4 regions of the Nakamurella deserti genome follow, and region 1 is predicted to be linked to each of the others. Evidence: riboswitches for the same ligand, from Rfam matches in the RefSeq annotation. Region 1 holds a riboswitch; each other region holds the start of a gene.

Region 1 (5,389 bases):
GGCGTAGAAGCGCAGTGGCGGGGCGGTGCCGGCCGAGCCGGTGACCACCAGGGTGCCCTTGTCGCGGATCTCGGCCGGGACCAGGGCGGCGATCTCGGGAACGGCGGCGACGGTGACCCGGCCCGCCTGTTCGGGGCTGAGGTCGAAGCTGACGCCACCACCGGCGGGCGGGACGGACGACTCGTCGGCGGCGGGTGCGATGGCGCCGGCGGCGACGGTGCTGGCCGCGGCGTCGCCGTCGGCGGCGGTCCCGGTGGAGCTGCCGCAGGCGCTGGTCGCCAGGGTGACGGCCACCAGGGCCGAGATCCACGCGAGCGGTCGTCGGGAGCGGGGAGACATGGGATTCCTTTCGGGGGCGGCCGCAGCCGCCGGGGTGACCCCGCGGGAGCTCGCGGGGAGGCTGATCAGGTCAGAGAACCCTGGAGAGGAACGCGAGCGTGCGTGGCTCGCGCGGGTGATCGAGAACCTCGGTGGGCGGGCCCTGTTCGACGATGACGCCCTCGTCGAGGAAGACGACGGTGTCGGCGACCTGCCGGGCGAAGCCGATCTCGTGCGTGACGACGACCAGGGTGATGCCCCGGGCGGCGAGATCGCTGATGACGGCGAGCACGTCACCCACCAGCTCCGGGTCCAAGGCCGACGTCGGCTCGTCGAACAGGATGACCGTGGGCCGCAGCGCCAGGGCCCGGGCGATGGCCACCCGCTGCTGCTGGCCGCCGGAGAGCTGCCGCGGGTAGGCGTGCAACTTGTCGGACAGGCCGACCTGGGCGAGCAACTCCCGGGCCTCCGCCTCCACCTCCCGCCGCGGCCGGCCCTGCGCCGAGACCGGCGCCTCGATGACGTTCTGCAGGACCGTGCGGTGCGCGAAGAGGTTGAAGTTCTGGAACACGAAGCCGATGGCCGAGCGCTGCTTCAGGATCTGCTTCTCGCTCAGCCGGTGCAGCGTCGTGCCGTCCAGCCGGTAGCCGATCAGCTCACCGTCGACCAGCACCACGCCGCGCTCGGCGGGCTCCAGGTGGTTGATCACCCGCAGCAGCGTCGACTTGCCCGAGCCGGACGGGCCCAGGATGACCGTGACCTCGCCGGCCCGGACGGTCAGGTCGACGCCCCTGAGCACCTCGTGGGCGCCGAAGGCCTTGTGGACGCCCTTGATCTCCAGCGCCGGCGCGGTCATGACGCCGCCTCCGCGTCTCGTTCGCGGCCCGGTCGCGCCTGCCGGGCCAGGAACACCAGATGGCCGACCTTCGTCCGCAGTCGCTGCAGCGGCGTCGGGGGCAGGTGCCGCGACGACCCGCGGGCGAAGTACCGCTCGACGTAGAACTGGGCGACCGTCAACACGGTGGTGACCGCGATGTACCAGACCGTCGCCACCATCAGCAGGGCGATGACCCGGCCGTTGCGGCCCAGGATGACCTGCACCTGGTAGAACAGGTCGGCCACCGCCACGGCCGCCAGCAGCGAGGTGGACTTGACCATCCCGATGACCTCGTTGGTGGCGTTGGGCACGATCGCCCGCATCGCCTGCGGCAGGACGATCGCGAAGAACTGCCGGCGCCGCGGGATGCCCAGGGACGCCGCCGCTTCGGTCTGGCCGGGATCGACGGAGATGATGCCGGCCCGGATGATCTCGGCCGCGTAGGCGGCCTGGTGCAGCGAAAGGGCGATGACCGCGGCGGTGAACGGCGAGAACAGGCTGCGCACCGAGAAATCGAAGAACGACGGCCCGAAGGGGATCCCCAGACTCAGCGTCTTGTAGAGCACCGAGATGTTGAACCAGAACAGGATCTGCACCGGCAGCGGGATACTGCGGAAGGCCCAGACGAACACCCAGGACACGGCTTTCAGCAGCGGGATCCGGGAGAGCCGGGCCGCGGCGATGCCGATGCCGGCCACGAACCCGATGGCCACCGCGTAGAGCGTCAGCTCCAGGGTGAGCCCGAGCGCCCGCAGGATTGAGTCCTTGACGATGTACTCGCCGAAGGTGGGCCAGTCCCAGGTCTCGTTGGTGGCCAGGCCGTGCACGAACTGGGCGCCGAGCACCAGCACCGCGGCGGTGGCGATCCAGCGCCATGGGTGCCACCGCCGGGCCACCGTCAGGGCGTCGACATCGATGGTGCTGTAACGGATCTCGATGTCACGGGGGGCCGGTCTCGGTTCCGGCCGCGGCGGTGCGGATGGCGGGCCGGGAGTCGCGGCCACGCCGGATGGGGTCGACAGGGTCGTCATGGGATGCCTTCGGATGGTGTGCGGGGACGCCGTGCGACGTGCGCACGGGACTGGCTCGGAGGTGCGCCACCGTTCGGGTGCGGGGAACGGCGGGGGTCGTCCGCGGGAGCGGACGCGGGGGATCGGTCAGACCCGGATGGCGGGACACAGGGACGAGCTCAGCCGTCCGAGGTCGAGGTGCAGCCGGAAGCGCGGGTAGCGCACCGGACCGCCGCCGCAGGTGCAGGGTGACGCGCCCACGATCCTGCCCTCCCGTTCGGGGCAGTCGAGCTGCCCGCGCTTGCGGTGACCGCTGCTGCGGTGCCGCCAGGTCCTCATCCGGAGCACCCCACCGCGGAGGGAGGGTTGCTGCCCAGCAAGCCGGAGCTGATCGCTGGAACTCGTGACCGGGGATGACGCTACGTCGAGCTGCCGTCAAATGCAACCGAGGTGGTAGGAGTCACGGATGGGGGCGAGAACGGCCGCGCTCAGGCGTCCCGGGCGAAGACCACGCCGTCGACGGTGTCCAGCTGCGCAGGATCCAGCGGGGCGTAGCCGAACCACGGCGACACCCGGGCCGGCGGACCGGCCGTGGCGTCCGACAACGAACGGGCGTCGATCAGGAACCTCCCCGTCGGCACGGCGTGCAGCAGCCCCTCGAGCGTGTCCGGCGCCGGAACGTCCACACCGTGGGCCCGGACCGTGCCGACCGCACCGGCCAGGTGTCCGTAGTCGGTGCCGAGATGCGAGGCGACGACAGCGCCGGCGCCCCACCAGGAGAACGGCGGGCCGCCCATGCTCATGGTGCTGGCCGTGCGCTGCAGATGGCTGTTGTGGGCGTGGACGAACACCGGACCGCGGGCGGCCAGCGCGAGGAGTTCCGCGGCCATCATCGCGTCCCGCAGGGCGCACAGCCGCTGGAGCCGGTCGCCGGCCGGAGTGGCCATCGCGGCGTGATACCGCAGCAGCCCCACCGCCGAGCGGGCCCGGAGCTCGGCCCGCTCCACCTCCCGCCCGGACGACGTCGACCGCAGGCCCGGTCGTTCGGCCTCCAGCAGGGCGACGAGGTCGTCGGCGATCACCCGCAACCGGGCGACGTCGGTGGATCCGCCGATCGACCGCGCCGGGTCGTACATCGCGGCCGGGTCCGTCCAGCGATCGTCCGGTCCGACCAGTTCGCCCAGGAGCTCGACAGGACAGGGCATCCGATCGTCACCCAGGTGGTGCGCGAGGAAGCGGTGCAAGGGTTCGAGGGCGCACCGGGGACTCGACGCGGCCGCCATCTCCAGCGGTCCGTCGAAGCCGGCGAAACGGACCAGGTCGTCGGCGGGTCGGTCGCGGTTGACCTCCCGCAACCACCTGACGAGTTCGCGGTTCGCCGGGGACGCTCCCCAGCCGTGGCTGAAGCCGCGGGCCATCACGTCGTCGAGGTCGCCGGCTCCGGTGGTGACGTGGTCGTCGACGAGGAGACCGTTGAGACAGTCGGTCTCCAGCGCGATGGTCCGGTAGTCGGCGGTGGCGACGAGATCGCGGAACAGGTCGTTGCGGAGCTCCAGGAGGACCTCGGAGCCGTGGGTGGGTTCACCGAGGGCGAGCACCCGGGGCGGGGCGGGGAACAGGGTCAGCGCCGCGGCGGCATCCAGCGGATGGACGGGGAGGTGCGGATCGGTCATCCCTTCAACGGTATCGTTGAACACCCGAGTGAGACTTCGGCTCAGGAACGGGCAGGTCGTTGACCGGCAGACCTCAAAGCACCGACCGGCAGCGGCCGGTCGACCTGGGGCGCTCCCACGGGTTGTCGGCGCAGACCGTGCGCAACTACGAGGCGGCGGGCATCCTGCCTGCGGCGGTCCGGTCGCCGCACGGTCACCGCGTCTACACGGAGGTGCACGCCGGGGCGCTGCGGGCGTTCGTGGCCCTCGTCCCGGGCCACGGACACCGGACGGCGACCGCCGTCCTGCAGGCGGTCACCCGGGGGGACGTCGACCTCGCGCTGCGGATCATCGACGAGAGCCACGCCCAGCTGCTCGACGACCGCCGGACCCTTCGGGCCGTCGAATCCGCGCTGCGCGACGTGGATCCCGCGCCGGCCACGACGGGCGACACCTTCGTCGGCCCCCTCGCGCGGCGGCTCGGCCTGCAACCCGCGACGCTGCGCCAGTGGGAGCGGGCCGGCGTGGTCCGGCCCCACCGGGACCCACGGACGGGCTACCGGGTCTACGGGCCGGCGGACGTCCGCGACGCGCAGCTCGCGCACCAGCTGCGCCGCGGCGGATACCGGCTGGACCGGATCGCCCCCGTCGTCGCCCAGGTCCGTGCGGCCGGCGGGGTCGAGCCGCTCGCCGCGATGCTCGACGACTGGAACGCCCGGCTGGCGGCGCGGGGCCGGGCGATGTTGCGCGGCGCCGCCGCGCTGGACGCCCACCTCGACGGTCTGCCCGGCGCCTGAGGCGTTTCGTGTCAGGCCTTCTCGGGCGGATTTCTCTCGCCGGTGAGAGTGATCCGCCCCGAGTCAGCGTGACACCGCAGCCGGGAGCCACCCCCGGCCACCAGGTCCGCACGCTTCCCGGGCGGGAGTCAGTGGCGCCCGACGGCCCCCGAGCGTCAGCACCTCGTCGAAGCCGGCCAGCAGGTCGCGGTCGTGGGTGACCAGCACGACGCAGACCTCCGCCGATGCGGCGAGCATGTCGTCGATCAGCCGGCGGCCGGTCGCGGCGTCCAGCCCGGCGGTCGGCTCGTCGAGCAGTAGGTAGGGCCGTCCGGCCAGCAGCGCCCGGGCGAACGCCACCCGCTGCCGTTGGCCGCCGGAGATCATCGCGCCGAGATGGCCGACGCGGGTGTGCATCCCGGCCGGCAGCCCCGCGATCCAGTCGCCCAACCGGGCCGCGTGCAGCGCGGCGGCGACCTCGGCGTCGGTGGCGTCGGCGCGGGCCAGCCGGACGTTCTCGGCGATTGTGGAGTCGAACAGGTACGCCTGCTGGTCGCACAGCGACATCGCCGTCCGGCGCGCCGCGTGTCCGTCCGTCGCCCCGTCGACCTCGATCGTCCCGCCGGTGACCGGCGCGAACCCGAGCAGCGCCGCCAGCAACGTCGACTTGCCCGAGCCACTGGGCCCCACCACGGCGATGCGCCGACCGGGCCTCAGCCGGAGATCCACGTCCTCCACCACCGGTTCGTCGCGACC
Region 2 (5,389 bases), 110 kb from region 1:
GTCCCGGACGAGGAGGGCGGCGGCCGACTGGCCGCGACCACCCTGCTCGACGCGGGACACCGCGACGGCATCGTGCTGGTCGGCGAGACCCTGGACCATGTGGTGGCCGGTCGGGACCGGCGACGCGGCATCGAGGCCGCCCTCGCCGACGCCGGCGCCGGACTGGCGGGCGAGGTGGCGACGACGTGGTGGCCCGAGCCGACGTTCGCCGCGATGTCTCGGATGCTCGCCGCCGGGCATCGGCCGACCGCAATCGTGTGCCTGAACGACCGGGTGGCGCTCGGTGTCTACCAGGCACTGGCCGACGCGGGGCTGTCGGTGCCCGGTGACGTGTCGGTGATCTCGTTCGACGACTCGGACCTGGCCGGCTGGGTGCGCCCCGGACTGACCAGCGTGGCGCTGCCGCACCTGGAGATGGGGCGACGAGCGACGGAGCTGCTGATGGCGCCGGCCGGGTCGCCGGTTGTGCACCGCATCGAGATGCCGCTGGTGTCGCGGGAGTCGGTAGGCCCGCCGCGCTGAGCGGAGAGTGGGCGGATGGCCCGGAAAACCAGTCAGCCCCCCGCTGGCCTGACGGCTGCGAAGGGCTGGTGGTGGCCAGGCGCGGGGTCGAACCGCGGACCTTCCACTTTTCAGGCGGACGCTCGTACCAACTGAGCTACCTGGCCTCAAACGTAGGGCCGGGCTCATGTGACTGAACCCGGCCCACGTTCGGCGACCCCGACGGGACTTGAACCCGCGACCTCCGCCGTGACAGGGCGGCGCGCTAACCAACTGCGCTACGGGGCCTCGGTGTTGCTGAGACCTTGGTGCTGAACTGCGTGACGCTGGGACTACTTTACTGCCTCGTGGAGGTGCTCGTGACCTCTGCGCTGCGTACCCCCAACGGGATTCGAACCCGTGTTACCGCCGTGAAAGGGCGACGTCCTAGGCCACTAGACGATGGGGGCTGGAGGAACTCCGCCTCCAACGGCCATCCGTTGGGAGCGAGTCAACTATAGGGGACGAGGTGCGGCGCTCCCAAATCCGCCACGGCGCCCTGCTCCGACGGGGCAGTCGCGCCGCACTCGACCTGTCCACAAGGATCAGATCGTTACTCCCCATCGCCACCGTGGTCGGTACGCTACTCCGATCGGGTCGCGCCAGGCGGGGCCCACGTCGGCGAACGTGGACAGGGGTTCTGGTGGGGCGACGAACGACCGACACGCGACGTGCGCTGCTGGCGCTGATCACCGCGGGGTTGAGTGTGACCGGGATCGCTGCCTGCAGCGCCGGGCAGGCCAACCCGGGAACCACGCTGGCGCCGGTGGACAGCTCGGCGAGTCGGAGCGAGGCGCTCTCCACCGCCACTGATGCCTCGTCCAGTTTGGGGTCCGGAACCGCAGCGCAGCCGACCGATGGCGGATCCCGGTCTGAAACAACGCCCCAGACCCCCGAGTCGACAAGTTCAGAGCCCACGAAGATGCCATGGTCGAATTTGGACCTCAGCCCAGACCAGGTCCGTGAAGCACAGGCAGCGCTCGACGCTTATGTCGGATACCGCCGCGTCTCGGACCTCACCTTCACCGACCCTCGGAGGGATTGGGCTTCAGAGATATACGAATACGCAGCAGACCCAGTGGCGTCTAATCTTGTAAAGTTTGTCAGGGACCCCGCGTTCCAACAGGGCAGCGGAGAAGGCCGCACGATCATCGACCCTCGAGTTACGGAAGTAGGAACTGGAACAGTCGAACTCAGCGACTGTGTCGATAACACTGCTTCCATCTTCGTCGATGCGAATGGAAATTCGCTCATTGCGCCCGATGCACCCGGCTTCTACCGTCGCCATCCGGCAACGGTGTCAGTCAGCCAAATCGACAACCGATGGCTGGTAACCTCCGTGGTTAACGACTTCAGTGTCCAATGCTAGCGATGAGGATTGCCGGCGCAGCACTATTGATGGCGCTCGAGAGCCTCGTTGTATTAGCTCCTGCGTACGCCGACCCAGACCAGCCCTCGGTTTCAAGATCGTCAGCCCCGACGGCCGGTTGTGGCGATCAAGTATGCATCGTCGGCGCGACTGATTCAGTAGTAAAGAAAACGCTGATTGCGGTGGTTACGACAGGAGCCACTGCCGTCAAGTCTTCAATGGAGAGCCTATGCAAGCAACAACCTATGCCTACCCAGCCAGCCGCCGACTCACCGCTCTGGGCGGGACACACGCCAGCAGACGGATTTATTGCCTACGACATTTGTCCGACGAACTCGGCAGCCGTGCCATTTACTAACTCTCAGCCCTATTTCGTTGGGAATGGGACCACACCTACCGCCGTCAGCCCTGAGGCGCTTGCGCTAAGCGCACAGGCAGCTATTCGATTCGTCCCGCCGGTCCTTCACTTTGGACCCGACACGCAAATAGCCGTGAATCGCTGGCTCTACCTGTGGGTTGACAATCCAGGTCCACTGATTGCACAGGCTACGGCTGGAGCGGTGACTGTGACACTCACAGCCACGCTGAGTTCGGTGACGTGGTCCATGGGTGAACCCGCCAACCCAAAGGCGCCTAAGGGGCCACCGGCGACCATCACATGCGACGGCCCGGGGCGCGATCCTGGCCCGACCGCCAACGCGAACATTTCTAAGCCGGCTGCTTCGGACGCGTGCGTCTATGCCTACCGTTGGCGCTCCCTGCCGGAACGAACCGGGGGCACAGCAACCTGGCCGGTCACGGCAACCGCGAATTGGACCGTCACCTGGACATCGAACGTGGGTGTGGGCGGCGCGCTCGACGCCCCGCCGCAGAGCTCCACCACCCCGGTGTCGGTCGGCGAATGGCGCAGCGAGCTGGTCGCCGGCCCCAACTGACCGGACCCGATCACGCGTGATCAGGCCTGGTCGTACCGCAGCCGGCTGCTCGACTCCACGTCCTGACGCAGGGTGGGCGTGAAGAACATGTCGCCGAAGGTGATGGGGGTGTCGGTCCAGCACGTGGCGGTCACCGTGTCGGCCCCGACCACGACGCGCACGCCGACCCGACCCGGGCGCACCGCGAGGTAGGCGATGGCGGCGTCGTTGGCGAGCGCCATCTGTCGGGGCCGTCCAGGCACATCGGCCGCGTCACTGGCCGCCAGCGCCGCCCCGTCGCACTGGTTCTGCAACCGACTGCGCCCCAGGAACGCGGACCCGGCCGCCGTCACCCCGGCCACCAGGAGCAACAGGCACAGCGTCAGGCCGAGCAACAGCGGGGTGATCGACCCCCGGTCGTCCTCGCCGCCGCCGGCATGCCGCAACCCGTTCGGCCGCATGCTCCACCCCGCTTCGTCCGCGACCGGTCCAGCGTAGAGACGTTCACCGGGCAGCATCACCCGTTCGCCGAAGTTGTGGACAACTGAGCCCACCGCTGTGGTCCCGGTTACACCCGCTTCGAGCTCGGCCCGGACCCGTGTTAACGTCGTCGCGTAGGTCATGAGTGCTAGCGACAAACCCTGGTTTGCTAGCCGGCAACCCTCCTCCGCGGTGGGGTGCCCCAGGTGAAGACCTGGCCGTCCGGTTGTCGCCGGCGGCAAGCGCGGATCTCCGGCTCGTCCCCGGCGGTCCTTCGACCGCAAGGAGACCAGCCATGACGCTCACCCTCGAGGACCTGCACTTCCTCACCGCCACCGGTCCCGTCGAGGCCTCCCTGCCCAGCGTCGACGCCGCGACGCCCATCACCGGCGCCCACGCACCGGGCCTGGAGATCGTCGGCGCCGGTCACCGGGTACCCCTGGCCGACGGCTCCCACGTCGAGTACGCCAATCTCGATCACGCCGCGTCCGCCCCCTCGCTGCAGGTCGTCAAGGACGCGGTCGACGCGGTCCTCGAGCAGTACGCCTCCGTGCACCGCGGCGCCGGATTCGACTCCCAGCTGTGCACCGCGCTGTACGAAGGCGCCCGCGAACCCATCCGCGCCTTCGTCGGCGGACGTTCCGACGACGCGGTCCTGTTCACCCGCAACACCACGGACGCGTTCAACCTGCTGTCGCACTGCCTCCCCGACGACACCACTGTCATCGTCTTCGAAACCGAGCACCACGCGACGCTGCTCCCATGGGAGAAGCACACCGTCGTCCGCCTGCCCGCCCCGGCGACCCCGCAGGCCGCCGTCCGCGCCGTCGGGGACGCCTGCCGCGACGCCCGCCGCAACGGGCCGGTGCTGGTCGTGGTCACCGGGGCGAGCAACGTGACCGGCGAGATCTGGCCGATCGCCCGGCTCGCCGCCGTCGCCCACGCCCACGGCGCCCGCATCGCCCTCGACGCCGCCCAGCTCGCGCCGCACCGGCCCTTCTCCATTACCGACCTGTGGGTGGACTACGTCGCGATCTCCGGGCACAAGGTGTACGCCCCCTACGGGGCGGGCGCGCTGATCGGCCGCGCCGACTGGCTCGCCGAGGCTCCCCCCTACCTCGTCGGCGGCGGCGCCACCTCCACGGTGGAGGACGACCGCACCGTCTGGAAGCCCCTCCCCGACCGGCACGAGGCCGGCACCCCCAACATCCCGGGCGTCGTGGCGCTGGCCACCGCCTGCCATGCGCTGCTCACCACGGATCGCGACGCGCTGGTCACCGCCGAACGCGACCTCACCGCCCGGTTGATCCGCGGGCTGTCCGACATCCCCGGCGTCACCGTGCACTCGCTCTTCACCGGCGGGGCCAGCGTCATCGGTGTCGCCACCTTCACCCTGAGCTCGCTGTCGTCTCCGGTCGTGGCCAGCGCACTGTCGGCCGAGTACGGCATCGGCGTCCGCGACGGCGCGTTCTGCGCCCAGCCGCTCGTCCGCCGCCTGCTCGGCGCGGCAGGCTGCGACTCCGTCGACGGCACCGGGCATGCTGTCCGCGCCTCCGTCGGTCTCGGCACCACCACCGAGCACGTCGACCGGCTCATCGCCGCGGTCACCACACTCGCCACCGAGGGCCCGGGACTGCGCTACGTCACCGTCAACGGTCGTCCGCAGCCGCTCCGCGACCAGCGCACCCTGCCGAAGATCGTGGCCTGGCAGTAAGACCTCGAACACGACGGTGGCCCCCGACCAAAAGGTCGGGGGCCACTCGTGTCTAAGGACCGTCTCAGGGACGGTCCAGCGCGTCAGTCGCGACGGTGCCGACCGCCGCTCGGCTTGGTGACCTCAACGGTGGGAGCCGAACCCGCCGTGACGAGATCGTCGTCCTGCTGCCGCTCGCGCTCGGCACCGGCGGCGTCGTTGAGACCGACGTTGCCCGCAGCCGCCGCCGCAGCGGCGTCCTCCTCCTGGATCTCCTGCAGCGCGGACTTGGTGCGCAGCGGGACCTCCTTGAGCAGGAGGACCAGCAGGAAGGCGAGCACCGCGACGATGCCGGCGAGGATGTAGACGACGTGGGTGGAGTCCACGAAGCCC
Region 3 (5,389 bases), 450 kb from region 1:
CCGCCGCGCCGGCACCGTCGACGGCCACCGCGGTGCCGGTGCTGTCCGCACCGACCCCGGCCGCGCCCCGCCCGGTGATCAAGACCCCCGACATCGAGCTGAACCCGTTCGCGGCCGACCAGGTCGCCGGTAGCGACATCTCGGCGTGCTCGATCGACAACCCCGACTGCGAAGCCTGCCAGTGACGGTCGAAGTTCCGACGACGACCACTCACCAGCCCGAAAGGATCTGACACCATGACCGACTTCGCCACCACGTTCGCCCCGGCCGCGACCGAGGCGCCCGAGACCACCTTCACCACCGCGACGGCCACCTCCGCTCCGGCGGTCAGCCCGACGGCGGAGACCGGCCTCGGCTCCATCGACACCTCCGGCGGCCGCGTGTCGGTCTCGGAGAAGCGCATGATCAACGCCCGCGCCGACGTCAACCAGCTGCTGCCGCTGAAGTACCACTGGGCGTGGGAGAAGTACCTGGCCGGCTGCAACAACCAGTGGATGCCGACCGAGGTGTCGATGCAGGCCGACATCGCGCTGTGGAAGTCGCCGAACGGGCTCACCCCCGCCGAGCGTCAGATGCTCAAGCGCAACCTGGGCTTCTTCGCCACCGCCGAGTCGCTGGTCGCGAACAACATCGTGCTCGCGGTGTACCGGCAGCTCACCAACCCGGAGTGCCGCCAGTACCTGCTGCGTCAGGCCTTCGAGGAGGCCGTGCACACGCACACCTTCCAGTACATCTGCGAGTCGCTCGGCCTCGACGAGGGCGAGCTGTTCAACATGTACCGCGAGGTCCCCTCGATCACCGAGAAGGACTCCTGGGCGCTGAACTACACCCAGCACCTGCAGGATCCGGAATTCCGCACCGGCACGGTCGAGAACGACCGGGCGTTCCTGCGGGACCTCGTCGCCTTCTACGTCATCTTCGAGGGCATGTGGTTCTACACCGGGTTCGCGCAGATCCTGTCGCTGGGCCGGCGCAACATGATGGTCGGCATCGCCGAGCAGTACCAGTACATCCTGCGCGACGAGTCGATCCACCTGAACTTCGGCATCGACGTCATCAACCAGATCAAGCTGGAGAACCCGGAGCTGTGGTCGGCCGAGTTCGCCGCCGAGATCTCGGGCATGCTGCGCAAGGCCTGTGAGCTGGAGATCGCCTACGGCCGCGAGACCCTGTCCACCGGCATGCTCGGCCTGTCGGCCGCGCAGTGCGAGCAGTACATGCACTTCATCACCAACCGCCGCTGCGTCCAGATCGGCCTCGAGCCGCTGTTCGCCGAGACGGAGAACCCGTTCCCGTGGATGAGCGAGATGATGGACCTCAAGAAGGAGAAGAACTTCTTCGAGACCCGCGTCATCGAGTACCAGACCGGTGGCGGCCTGGAGTGGTGACCACCCGGCGCTGACCGTCAGGCGCCGGACCGCGCCGCACGGCGGCGCACCCCGCACACGGGCGGTACCCGGAGGCTTCGTGCCCCGGGTGCCGCCCGTTCTGGCGTTCCGGGGTCACCAGGCGCAGTCGTCGCGCCAGTCGGCGAGCAGGTCGCCCGTGAGGTCCAGTGGCTCCGACGCACCCGGCCACACGAACACGCAGTCGTCGTCGTCGGGGGTGCGCACCGCGCCGTCCGGGGTCAGCGACCAGGTGCGCCCGGCCCAGGACCGCCAGCCGCGGGCCGTGTAGAAGCGGGCGCCGTCGTCCGTGGCGGCCAGCGCCCCCACCTCGTAGGCGTCGACGATCATCCGCTCCAGGGGTGCCATCACCGCCGACCCCAGACCCTGCCGCTGCCGGTCGGGGCGGACCGCGACGCCCTCGACGTAGCCGGCCCGCAGGGGGCGACCACGATGTCCGAGGCGCCGCGCGACCAGCGCCGCGTGGGCCACGATCCCGCCGTCGGCCACGGTCAGCGCGTGCACGCCCCCGAGGCAGTGCTCCCAGTCGGGCTCGGTCATGTCATCGAACACCTCGTACAGCAGCGCCCGCACCGCCGACCGCCGGATGCTCCCCAGGTCGGCGGTGTGCACCACTTCGACCCGCCAGGCACCGTTCATCCGCTCATCCCACCGCGGCCGGTTCCCGGGCGCCAGCGGATGGGCGACGTCATCGGACGCTTGATGGTCCCGTGGTCGGCGGTGTGCACCACCTCGACCTGCCAGGCGCTGTGCATCCGTCCATCCCATCGCGGCCCGTTCCCTGGCGCCAGCGGATGGGCGACGTCATCGGACGCTTGATGGTCCCGTGGTCGGCGGTGTGCACCACCTCGACCTGCCAGGCACTGTGCATCCGCTCATCCCACCGGGGCCCGCCCCGGAGCGCCGGGCGACTCCGCCGACCGCCGGATGCTCTGGAGCTCGGCGGTGAGCACCACCTCAACCCGCCAGGCACCGATCATCCGCCCATCCCACCGGGCCCGCCCCGAGGCACCAGCGGACGGGCGACTCGATCGGCCCTCGCGACCGGCCCGTGCGCATTATTATTCAAGCCGCACCGTCCGTTGGGCCCACCACGCACACCGGGCGACCCGCACGACAGCCGCCCGGTCCCGAGATCCGCCGACCGGTGCGACCCACGACAGGAGCGATCCGTGCACTCTCCCGACACCGCCCTCGACGGTCGCGAACGCATCCTGCACAGCACGGTCACGTTGCTCATCGAACGTGGTCTCGGCGCGATCGACGCCGACGCGATCTGCGCCGCCGCCGGCCTCGGGCGGGCCGAGTTCGACCGTTGGTTCGATTCCCTGGAGAGCATCTACGTCGCGATCACGGCGAGGTTGCTCGACTCGCACGTCGCCAATCCGGGCGGCCCCGTCCGGTTGGCCGCGTGCCTGGAGACCGGGCTGCGCACCTCGCTGCGTGCGGTCTGGGACATGATCGAGCAGCGGATCGACGAGCACCACGCCCTGCACGTCCTGCTGCTCGGCCAGGTGGGGGACCCGGGGCTGCTGGCCCGGATGGGGTTCTCGCTGCACACGACCCACCTGCGCATCGCCGAGCAGTGGCTGGCCGGCGTCGAGGCCCGGTACGGCATCGAATGGGTCGTCCCCGTCCCGCAGCTCGCCGCCCTGGTGCAGGCGACCCTCGACGGCCTGATGATCGACTACGTCGCGCGCCGCGACGGGGTCCAGGCGCGGGAGGTGCTCGACATCTTCGCCGGGCACCTGGCGACCAACGCGCTGCTGGTCTGACCGCGCACACGACGGCTCTCGGGGAACCCTCCCGCGCCGTCGCCGGACCGTACGGAGCGGCCGAGCCGGACCCGGCGATCACACCGTTGTCCCCCCGAACGGTCGGATACACTTTCGACCAGGTCATGAGTTCCAGCGTCAAGCCCCGGCTCGCTGGGCGGCAACCCTCCACACGCGGTGGGGTGCCCCGGGTGATTGACCCGGTGTCCCGCGAAGTGCGGGACACAAGCGCGGTCCGCCAGCAGGTGGACCAGTGGGACGCCTGAACGGAGCGCCGCTGTGTGTGCACGAATGTGTTGTCGCCGCTGACGCGCGGCTGATCGCCCGCCGCCCGGATCCGTCCGCCGCACGCGATCAGCCCCACCGGCCCGCACCACCCCGATCCCCGCGATCCGCCGTCGACCGTCGCATTGTCGCGCCCCGTCGGACCGCCCTCCCCGTCGCCGTCGGCGACGAGAAATGAGCATCTCCGTGAGCAACGACTGGAAGTTCGAGACCCTCCAGATCCACGCCGGCCAGGCGCCCGACGCCACCACCCACGCCCGCGCGCTGCCGATCTACCAGACCACCTCCTTCGCCTTCGACTCCTCCGCGCACGGTGCGAAGCTGTTCGCCCTGCAGGAGCTGGGCAACATCTACACCCGCATCCACAACCCCACCCACGACGCCGTCGAGCAGAAGATCGCCGCGCTCGAGGGCGGCGTCGGTGCGCTGCTGGTCGCCTCCGGGCAGGCCGCCGAGTCGATCGCGCTGCTCACCGTGGCCAACGCCGGCGACCACATCGTCGCCTCCCCGCGCCTGTACGGCGGCACCTACAACCTGCTGCACTACACGCTGCCGAAGTTCGGCATCACGGTCAGCTTCGTCGAGAACCCGGACGACCTCGAGTCCTGGCAGGCGGCGGTGCTGCCCAACACCAAGGCCTTCTACGCCGAGTCCATCTCCAACCCGCAACTGGACATCCTCGACTTCGAAGGCGTCTCCGGCGTCGCGCACGCCAACGGAGTGCCGCTGATCGTCGACAACACCGTCGCCACCCCGTATCTCATCCGGCCGCTGGAGCACGGCGCCGACATCGTGGTGCACTCGACCACCAAGTACCTGGGCGGGCACGGCGTCGCCATCGGCGGTGTCATCGTCGACTCCGGGAACTTCGACTGGACCGCGGATCCCGAGAAGTTCAGCATCTTCAACACCCCGGACCCGAGCTACAACAACCTCACCTGGGGCGTCGACCTGGGCCCGGACGGGTTGTTCGGCGTCAACGTCGCGTTCATCTTCAAGGCCCGCCTGCAGTTGCTGCGCGACCTCGGCCCGGCCACCACACCGTTCAACGCCTTCCTGCTCAACCAGGGGCTGGAGACGTTGTCGCTGCGGCTGGAGCGCCACGTCGCCAACGCGACCGCGGTCGCGGAGTTCCTCGAGGGTCGGGCGGAGGTCGCCTCGGTGAACTACCCGGCCCTCGCGTCGTCGAAATGGCATGCGCTGCAGCGGAAGTACTCCCCGAACGGTGGCGGCGCCATCGTCGCGTTCGAGGTGAAGGGCGGCGCGGCCGCGGGAGAGGCGTTCGCCGACGGACTCGAGATCTTCTCCAACCTCGCCAACATCGGTGACGTGCGGTCGCTGGTCATCCACCCGGCGTCCACGACCCACTCGCAGCTCACCCCCGAGGAGCAGGCCAGCACCGGCGTCACCCCGGGCCTGATCCGGCTCGCGGTCGGTATCGAGCACATCGACGACATCCTGGCCGATCTGGAGAAGGGCTTCGCCGCGGCGGCCGCCGCGAACGAGGCCGCCGTGGCCGAGCCGGCGGACGCCGCCGTCGAGCCCGTCGAACCGGAAGTGGCCCCCGCGGGCGTCTGAGATCGTTGAACGTTCACACTCCTACGACCACGAAACTGGCATGCTGATCTCCATGGCCTACGCCGATCGCACCGCGCCCGACCCGGGAGCCGGCTCCACCGGCGTCCGGGCGGGGGCGGTGCTGTCCGCCGTTCCCGGGCGGCGCCCCGACGTCACCGTCTCGCCGCTGTCCCGCGTCGAAGTGACGCCGCGTCCGGAGATCTGGCGGGAAGGCGATCCGGTGGCGGGCCGCCGCTTCGCCGACATCGGCGACCTCGTGCTGGAGAACGGCGCCGTGCTGCCGGACGTCCGGATGGCGTACGAGACCTGGGGCACGCTCGACGAGGCAGGCGGCAACGCGGTGCT
Region 4 (5,389 bases), on a different contig from region 1:
GCGATCCTGGAACGGGCCGCGGCGCGCGAGCCGCGACTGCGGGGTGCCGAGGTTCTCGGGGTCGAGGTGGGGCTGCGTCCGCGCCGTTCCACGATGCGCGTCGAGGCCGGCACCGTGGGCCGCACCCGGGTGGTGCATCACTACGGCCACGGCGGCAACGGGGTTCAATGGTCGTGGGGCACGGCACGCGACGCGGTCGCCCTCGCCCTGACCGGAGAGGAGCACCAGCGATGACCGACCCCCGCAGGTCCGGCGACGCGGGCAAGAGCTCGGAGCAGATCCTGGCCGAGGCTCTGCGCGCCCGGGCCGGCGGCACGCCCCGTGTGCCGACACGCAGCACCGCGACCGCCCGACCGGTGGCGGCCCGCCCGCCGATGACCATCGTGCAGCTGGTCCTCGCGGCAGCCATCGCCGGACTGGTCATCGGCATCCTGGCAGCCGTCCTGACGCTCGTCTGAGCCGGATCCGCGCAGTTCCGGCCCTTCCGCACCCCGAACGACCGGACGCCGGGCCGCTCACGGTGAGCGGCCCGGCGTCGGCGGGTCGGCGGGTCCATGGACCCGGATGGATCAGCTGCGGTCGGGCCGCCCGGTCGGGCCGGGCCGGTCCTCGGTGGCCACCGCCGCGGCGGCCGCGGCGGCACCCTCGGCCCGGTCGGCCGACGTGTGCGGGTGCTCGATGCCGTCCACGATGTCGTGGCGGTCGTGGGCCTGCAGTTCCGCGTCCTCCAGCGTCTCCTCCTCCTCCGGCGGCAGCGGCTTGCGCAGCGACAGCACGATCGAGAGCGTCAACGCGACGACGATGACCGCCAGCGAGACCAGCGACGGGATCTCCGGGATGGAGGTCGAGATGGTCTTGTGGCCGGCCTGCAGGAACAGCTTCACGCCGATGAAGGCGAGGATGAAGGCGAGACCCTTGCTCAGCAGGTGGAACTTCTTCAGCATCCCGGCGAGCAGGAAGTACAGGGCACGCAGGCCCAGGATGGCGAAGGCGTTGCTGGAGTAGACGATGAACGGGTCGCTGCTGACGGCCAGCACGGCCGGCACGCTGTCGACGGCGAAGATCAGGTCCGCGGCCTCGATGGCCACCACGACCGCCAGCAGCGGGGTGGCGATGCGCTTGCCCGCCTCCTTGTAGAAGAACTTGGTGCCGCGGTACTCGTCGGACACGGGCACGATCTTGCGGAGCATCCGGACCGCGAAGCTCTTGCCCGGGTCCATCGACTCGTCATCGTCCTTGAGCATCTTGATCGCGCTGTAGATCAGGATGGCGCCGAAGACGAACAGCACGGCGGTGAACTTGGTGACGATGGCGACACCGGCGGCGAGGAAGATGCCGCGGAACACCAGGGCGCCGATGACGCCGTAGAACAGCACCCGGTGCTGGTACTCACGGGGCACCTTGAAGTAGCCGAAGATCAGCGCGAAGACGAACAGGTTGTCGACGCTGAGGGACTTCTCCAGCAACCACGCGGTGGTGAAGTCGACCGCGGCGCCGCCGCCCAGGGTCAACCAGACGACGACGGCGAAGATCAGCGAGAGGCCGACCCAGACCGCGCTCCAGATGGCGGCTTCCTTGAACTTGATGACGTGCGCACCGCGATGGGCGAGCAGGTCGACGGCCAGCATGATGACGACCACGGCGCCGAAAGCGGCCCAGGCCCAGAGGGGAACGTTCACGGCAGTCCTTCGCAGGGGGAGTCGGGTGTGGTGCGGGTTGGCGCTGCGGCAGACCTCGCCGCGATGTCTCCAGAGTGCCGCCCTTCCGACTGCCCAACCATGAACACTTCGACACAAGGTGCGCCCTTTTCGTTGCCGAACCTCGGCAGATTCACTCCGAAGATGGTAAACGTCTGTCAAAGCCCTCGGAGTGGTGTGCGACCGCGGACCGACGGGACGCGGATGGAGGTCAGCCGACTCCGGCCCGACGCCGACCGGCCCCCCGGACGCACCCCCGGGCGCGGCTGTCGCGGTGGCGCCGGACCCGCGCGCAACCGAGGCGCGGCTGTCGCGGCGTCACCGACCCACGCCCGACCGGACGCACGTCGGGCGCGGGCTGCCGTGCTGTCACCGACCCACGCCCGACCGGATGCGCGCCCGGGCGCGGGCTGTCGCGGTGTCGCCGACGCAGTCCAGACCCGGATGCGCGCCCGGTATCGTGGCGTTCAGGTGATGAGCGTCAGCGACAAGCTCTGGCTGGCTGACCGGCAACCCTCCGCGACGACGGGGTGCTCCAGGAGAACCACCTGGCCGGCGTCGACCGACGCCGGCAACGTCGTGACCGGATGCCGTCCGGTCCCGTTCCCGGGAGCTGCCGTGGCTGCGGTGTTCGCCTTCCCCCACCCCGTCAACGAGAAGGCCGCGCGGGCCGTCGCCGGCCTGGTCGTGCTGCTGAGTACCGCCGTGCTGGTCACCGGCAGCCCCTGGTTGCTGGGCCTGCTGGCCCTGGGCTTTCTCGCCCGGGTGGCGGCGGGGCCGCGGTTCTCGTTGTTCGGGCGGCTCGCCACCCAGGTCATCGCGCCGCGACTCGGCCCGGCGGTACCCGTGCCCGGACCGCCCAAGCGGTTCGCGCAGGCCGTCGGCGCGACGTTGTCGATCGCGGCCTTCGGGTGCCTCGTCACCGGTTCTCCCACCGCCGCCCTGGTGCTGGTCGGGATGATCACCGTGGCGGCCACGCTGGAGTCGGTGTTCGCCGTGTGTCTCGGCTGCGTCGCCTTCGGTCGGTTGCAGGCGCTCGGCGTCATCCCGGCGTCGGTGTGCGAGGCGTGCAACGACATCCGGCTGCGGCGACCCTCGGCCACCTCCTGACGGTCAGGCCCGGTCCGGCCAGCCCAGCAGCCGGGCGCCGGTGACCGCGGTCTGCAGCTCGAAGCGCTGCGCCGGGTCGGCGGGGTCGCGTCCGGTAAGTTCGGCGATCTTGGCCAGCCGGTAGGTCAGCGCCCGCACCGACAGGTGCAGCGAGCGACCGGCCAGGGAGGCGTTACCACCCGCGGCGAAGTACGCCTCGAGGGTCTGCAGCATCGGCTCGACACCGCCCCGGGCGTGCACCAACGGCGCCAGCACCGTCTCGACAAGCTCCAGCATCGCGGCCCGGTCGCGCACCAGAACCCGGTGCATCAGCAGATCGGCCGCGTCCAGCACCTGGGCGGTCCCGCCCAGCTGGGCACCCAGCTCGAGTGCCTCCAGCGCCTGCTCGTAGGACGCCCGCACGCCGCCGGGGCCCTGGTGCGCCCGGCCCACCCCCATCCGCCAGGAGCCCACCGCGGCGGTCCGGCGGAGGTTGACCCCCTCCCCGGGATCCGACGGCAGGCTTCCGGTCAGGCCCGCGATCACCTCGTCGATCGCCGCCCGGTCCGGCGCGGCGAACACGACGACCAGGAGTCCGTCCTTGGTGGTGACCAGCGCGTCGGCGTCGGCGCTGCCGCCCTGGATGGCCCGTTCGAGCAGGGTCGTCAGCGGAGAGCTGTCGGTGAAGTCGCGTTCGGCGCGCACCACGATGACCGCCTGCGGGCCCACCAGGCTCAGGCCGAACAGGCCGGCGCGCTGCACGAGGTTGGGCAGCGCCTGCGCGCCCCCGATCAGCAGGTCGTCCACGAACTCCCGGCGGGCGGCGACCTGCGACCGGACGAGATCCCGCCGGGCGAGCTGGTACCCCTCGATGAGGACGGCGACGGCGTCGTCGACCGACCGCAGCATCACCTCACCGGCCTGCACGACCGCCGCCGGATCGTCCCGGGCCGCGACCACCTCGGGGAGATGCCGCCAGAGCCGCCAGGCGGCGGACAGGTAGAGATCGACGAGCGCCCGCGGCGGCACCCCTCGATCGGCCGCCGCGCGGCCGGCGTCCCGGTAGCGGGCGAGGTCGCGGCGCTGCAGCCGCCGGCCGGACGCGACCGCGTCGACCAGCACCGGCAGGAAGTCGTCCAGCAGGGCGACATCCACCCCACCGGCGTCGGCGGCCGCGCGGGCGCCGATCTCGGCCACCGGTGGACCCTGCGTCACGCTGCCTCCCGGATCGGACACCGGCGGACGGGCCCGCACCGATGAGCAAGGTACCGGCTCGACCGCGCGCCCACCCCACCGCGGGCGCCACCACGCAGCGTGAACCCGGTCCGGCGACCGGGGGAACCGCAGGTTGCGTGGGTGTGGCCTTCCTCGCGAAGCCCCCGAACGGCGGGGTCACTGATCCATACTGGTCGACGATGATGACGACTGAACTCGCCCTGCTGCCCGGCTGGCTGGACCCCTCGAACCTGATCTCCTCGCTGGGATCGTGGGCGGTGGTCGGCGTGCTGCTGATCATCTTCGCCGAGTGCGGCATCCTGATCGGCTTCTTCCTCCCCGGTGACACGCTGCTATTCCTGGCCGGCCTGCTGGTCGCCCAGGGCGCCGCCGGCGGTATCGACATCAACATCTGGTTGTTCGTCGCACTGCTGGCGCTGGCCGCCTTCGTCGGCAACGTCGTGGGCTACTGGATCGGTTACAAGGTCGGTCCGGCCGTCTTCAGCCGCCCGGACGCGAAGTTCCTGAAGAAGGAGCACATCGACCGGTCCGCGGCGTTCTTCGAGAAGTACGGGAAGATCACCGTCGTACTGGCCCGGTTCGTGCCGATCGTGCGCACGGTGGCCACCGTGATGGCCGGTGCGTCGAAGATGGACCGCAGGATCTACCTGACCTACTCCGCCATCGGCGGGATCATCTGGGTCGCCACCGTCACCCTGGCCGGCTACTTCCTCGGCCAGATCACCTTCATCCGCGAGAACGTCGACCTCATCTTCGTCGCCGCGGTCGCGGTCATCGTGCTCGGCCTGGTCGTCCCCGCGGTCATGCACCTGCTGCAGAAGCGCCGGAAGGGCATCAGCCCCGCCGAGTCCGACGCGGCGGTCGACGACGCGGCCGAGGGCATCGAGAACGACGCCAAGACCGTCTGAGTCCCCTCACTCCGACAGAACCCCCGGGCCGACGGCCCGGGGGTTCTGTCGTCCGGGGCGTCGGAGTCCGGTCAGCGGGCGGTGCACCAGCCGTCGGGCAGGCTGATCCCGATCCCCAGGAAGGACGTCGCCTCCCGTGTGGTCGGGTTGTCGACCGCCCCGGAGACCGAGTCGCAGGCCTGTCCCTGGACCTCCTCGGCGTAGCTCACGACCTTGTCGCGCTGCTGCCACGCCACGAGGACCAGGACCGCAGCGACGACCAGGCTGATGATCTTGCCGACGATCTTGCGGATCACGATCGCGAGCAGCAGCCCGATCACGGCGATGGCGATGATGGCCACGATCGCCACGGTCTTCACGGTTTCCAGGTCCACGCTGGTGAGGGTAACCGGCGCGGCGGGGCGTTCCGGGTACGCCGGCTCGGCCGGTCCCGGCGGGCGCGTTCGTGGTCGTGGCGGC

Evidence for each region. A riboswitch is a leader RNA that binds a small molecule or an ion and turns the genes downstream of it on or off. The one in region 1 is predicted to bind S-adenosylmethionine.
Region 2: another riboswitch for S-adenosylmethionine. It lies ahead of DB033_RS15875 (aminotransferase class V-fold PLP-dependent enzyme); the one in region 1 lies ahead of DB033_RS16390 (amino acid ABC transporter permease).
Region 3: another riboswitch for S-adenosylmethionine. It lies ahead of DB033_RS14450 (bifunctional o-acetylhomoserine/o-acetylserine sulfhydrylase); the one in region 1 lies ahead of DB033_RS16390 (amino acid ABC transporter permease).
Region 4: another riboswitch for S-adenosylmethionine. It lies ahead of DB033_RS11970 (DUF4395 domain-containing protein); the one in region 1 lies ahead of DB033_RS16390 (amino acid ABC transporter permease).

Annotation. Positions count from the first base shown of each region.
Region 1 is NZ_QCXS01000003.1:683,797-689,185, forward strand. Features, by position in the region: gene DB033_RS16380 (ABC transporter substrate-binding protein) at 1-339, opposite strand, end outside; gene DB033_RS16385 (amino acid ABC transporter ATP-binding protein) at 410-1,174, opposite strand; gene DB033_RS16390 (amino acid ABC transporter permease) at 1,171-2,226, opposite strand; SAM riboswitch class IV at 2,498-2,614, opposite strand; gene DB033_RS16395 (erythromycin esterase family protein) at 2,694-3,878, opposite strand; gene DB033_RS16400 (TioE family transcriptional regulator) at 3,938-4,654, shown strand; gene cydC (thiol reductant ABC exporter subunit CydC) at 4,718-5,389, opposite strand, start outside.
Region 2 is NZ_QCXS01000003.1:570,198-575,586, forward strand. Features, by position in the region: gene DB033_RS15850 (LacI family DNA-binding transcriptional regulator) at 1-522, shown strand, start outside; tRNA gene DB033_RS15855 (tRNA-Phe) at 592-668, opposite strand; tRNA gene DB033_RS15860 (tRNA-Asp) at 716-789, opposite strand; tRNA gene DB033_RS15865 (tRNA-Glu) at 878-950, opposite strand; gene DB033_RS15870 (pilus assembly protein TadG-related protein) at 2,865-3,284, opposite strand; SAM riboswitch class IV at 3,441-3,554, shown strand; gene DB033_RS15875 (aminotransferase class V-fold PLP-dependent enzyme) at 3,599-5,017, shown strand; gene DB033_RS15880 (MDR family MFS transporter) at 5,101-5,389, opposite strand, start outside.
Region 3 is NZ_QCXS01000003.1:230,167-235,555, reverse strand. Features, by position in the region: gene DB033_RS14470 (ribonucleoside-diphosphate reductase subunit alpha) at 1-185, shown strand, start outside; gene DB033_RS14465 (ribonucleotide-diphosphate reductase subunit beta) at 237-1,388, shown strand; gene DB033_RS14460 (GNAT family N-acetyltransferase) at 1,503-2,045, opposite strand; gene DB033_RS14455 (hypothetical protein) at 2,579-3,181, shown strand; SAM riboswitch class IV at 3,303-3,418, shown strand; gene DB033_RS14450 (bifunctional o-acetylhomoserine/o-acetylserine sulfhydrylase) at 3,641-5,044, shown strand; gene metX (homoserine O-acetyltransferase MetX) at 5,085-5,389, shown strand, end outside.
Region 4 is NZ_QCXS01000002.1:2,614,925-2,620,313, forward strand. Features, by position in the region: gene DB033_RS11955 (FAD-dependent oxidoreductase) at 1-234, shown strand, start outside; gene DB033_RS11960 (hypothetical protein) at 231-458, shown strand; gene DB033_RS11965 (TerC family protein) at 570-1,679, opposite strand; SAM riboswitch class IV at 2,168-2,281, shown strand; gene DB033_RS11970 (DUF4395 domain-containing protein) at 2,316-2,807, shown strand; gene DB033_RS11975 (PucR family transcriptional regulator) at 2,811-4,001, opposite strand; gene DB033_RS11980 (DedA family protein) at 4,202-4,930, shown strand; gene DB033_RS11985 (hypothetical protein) at 5,002-5,304, opposite strand.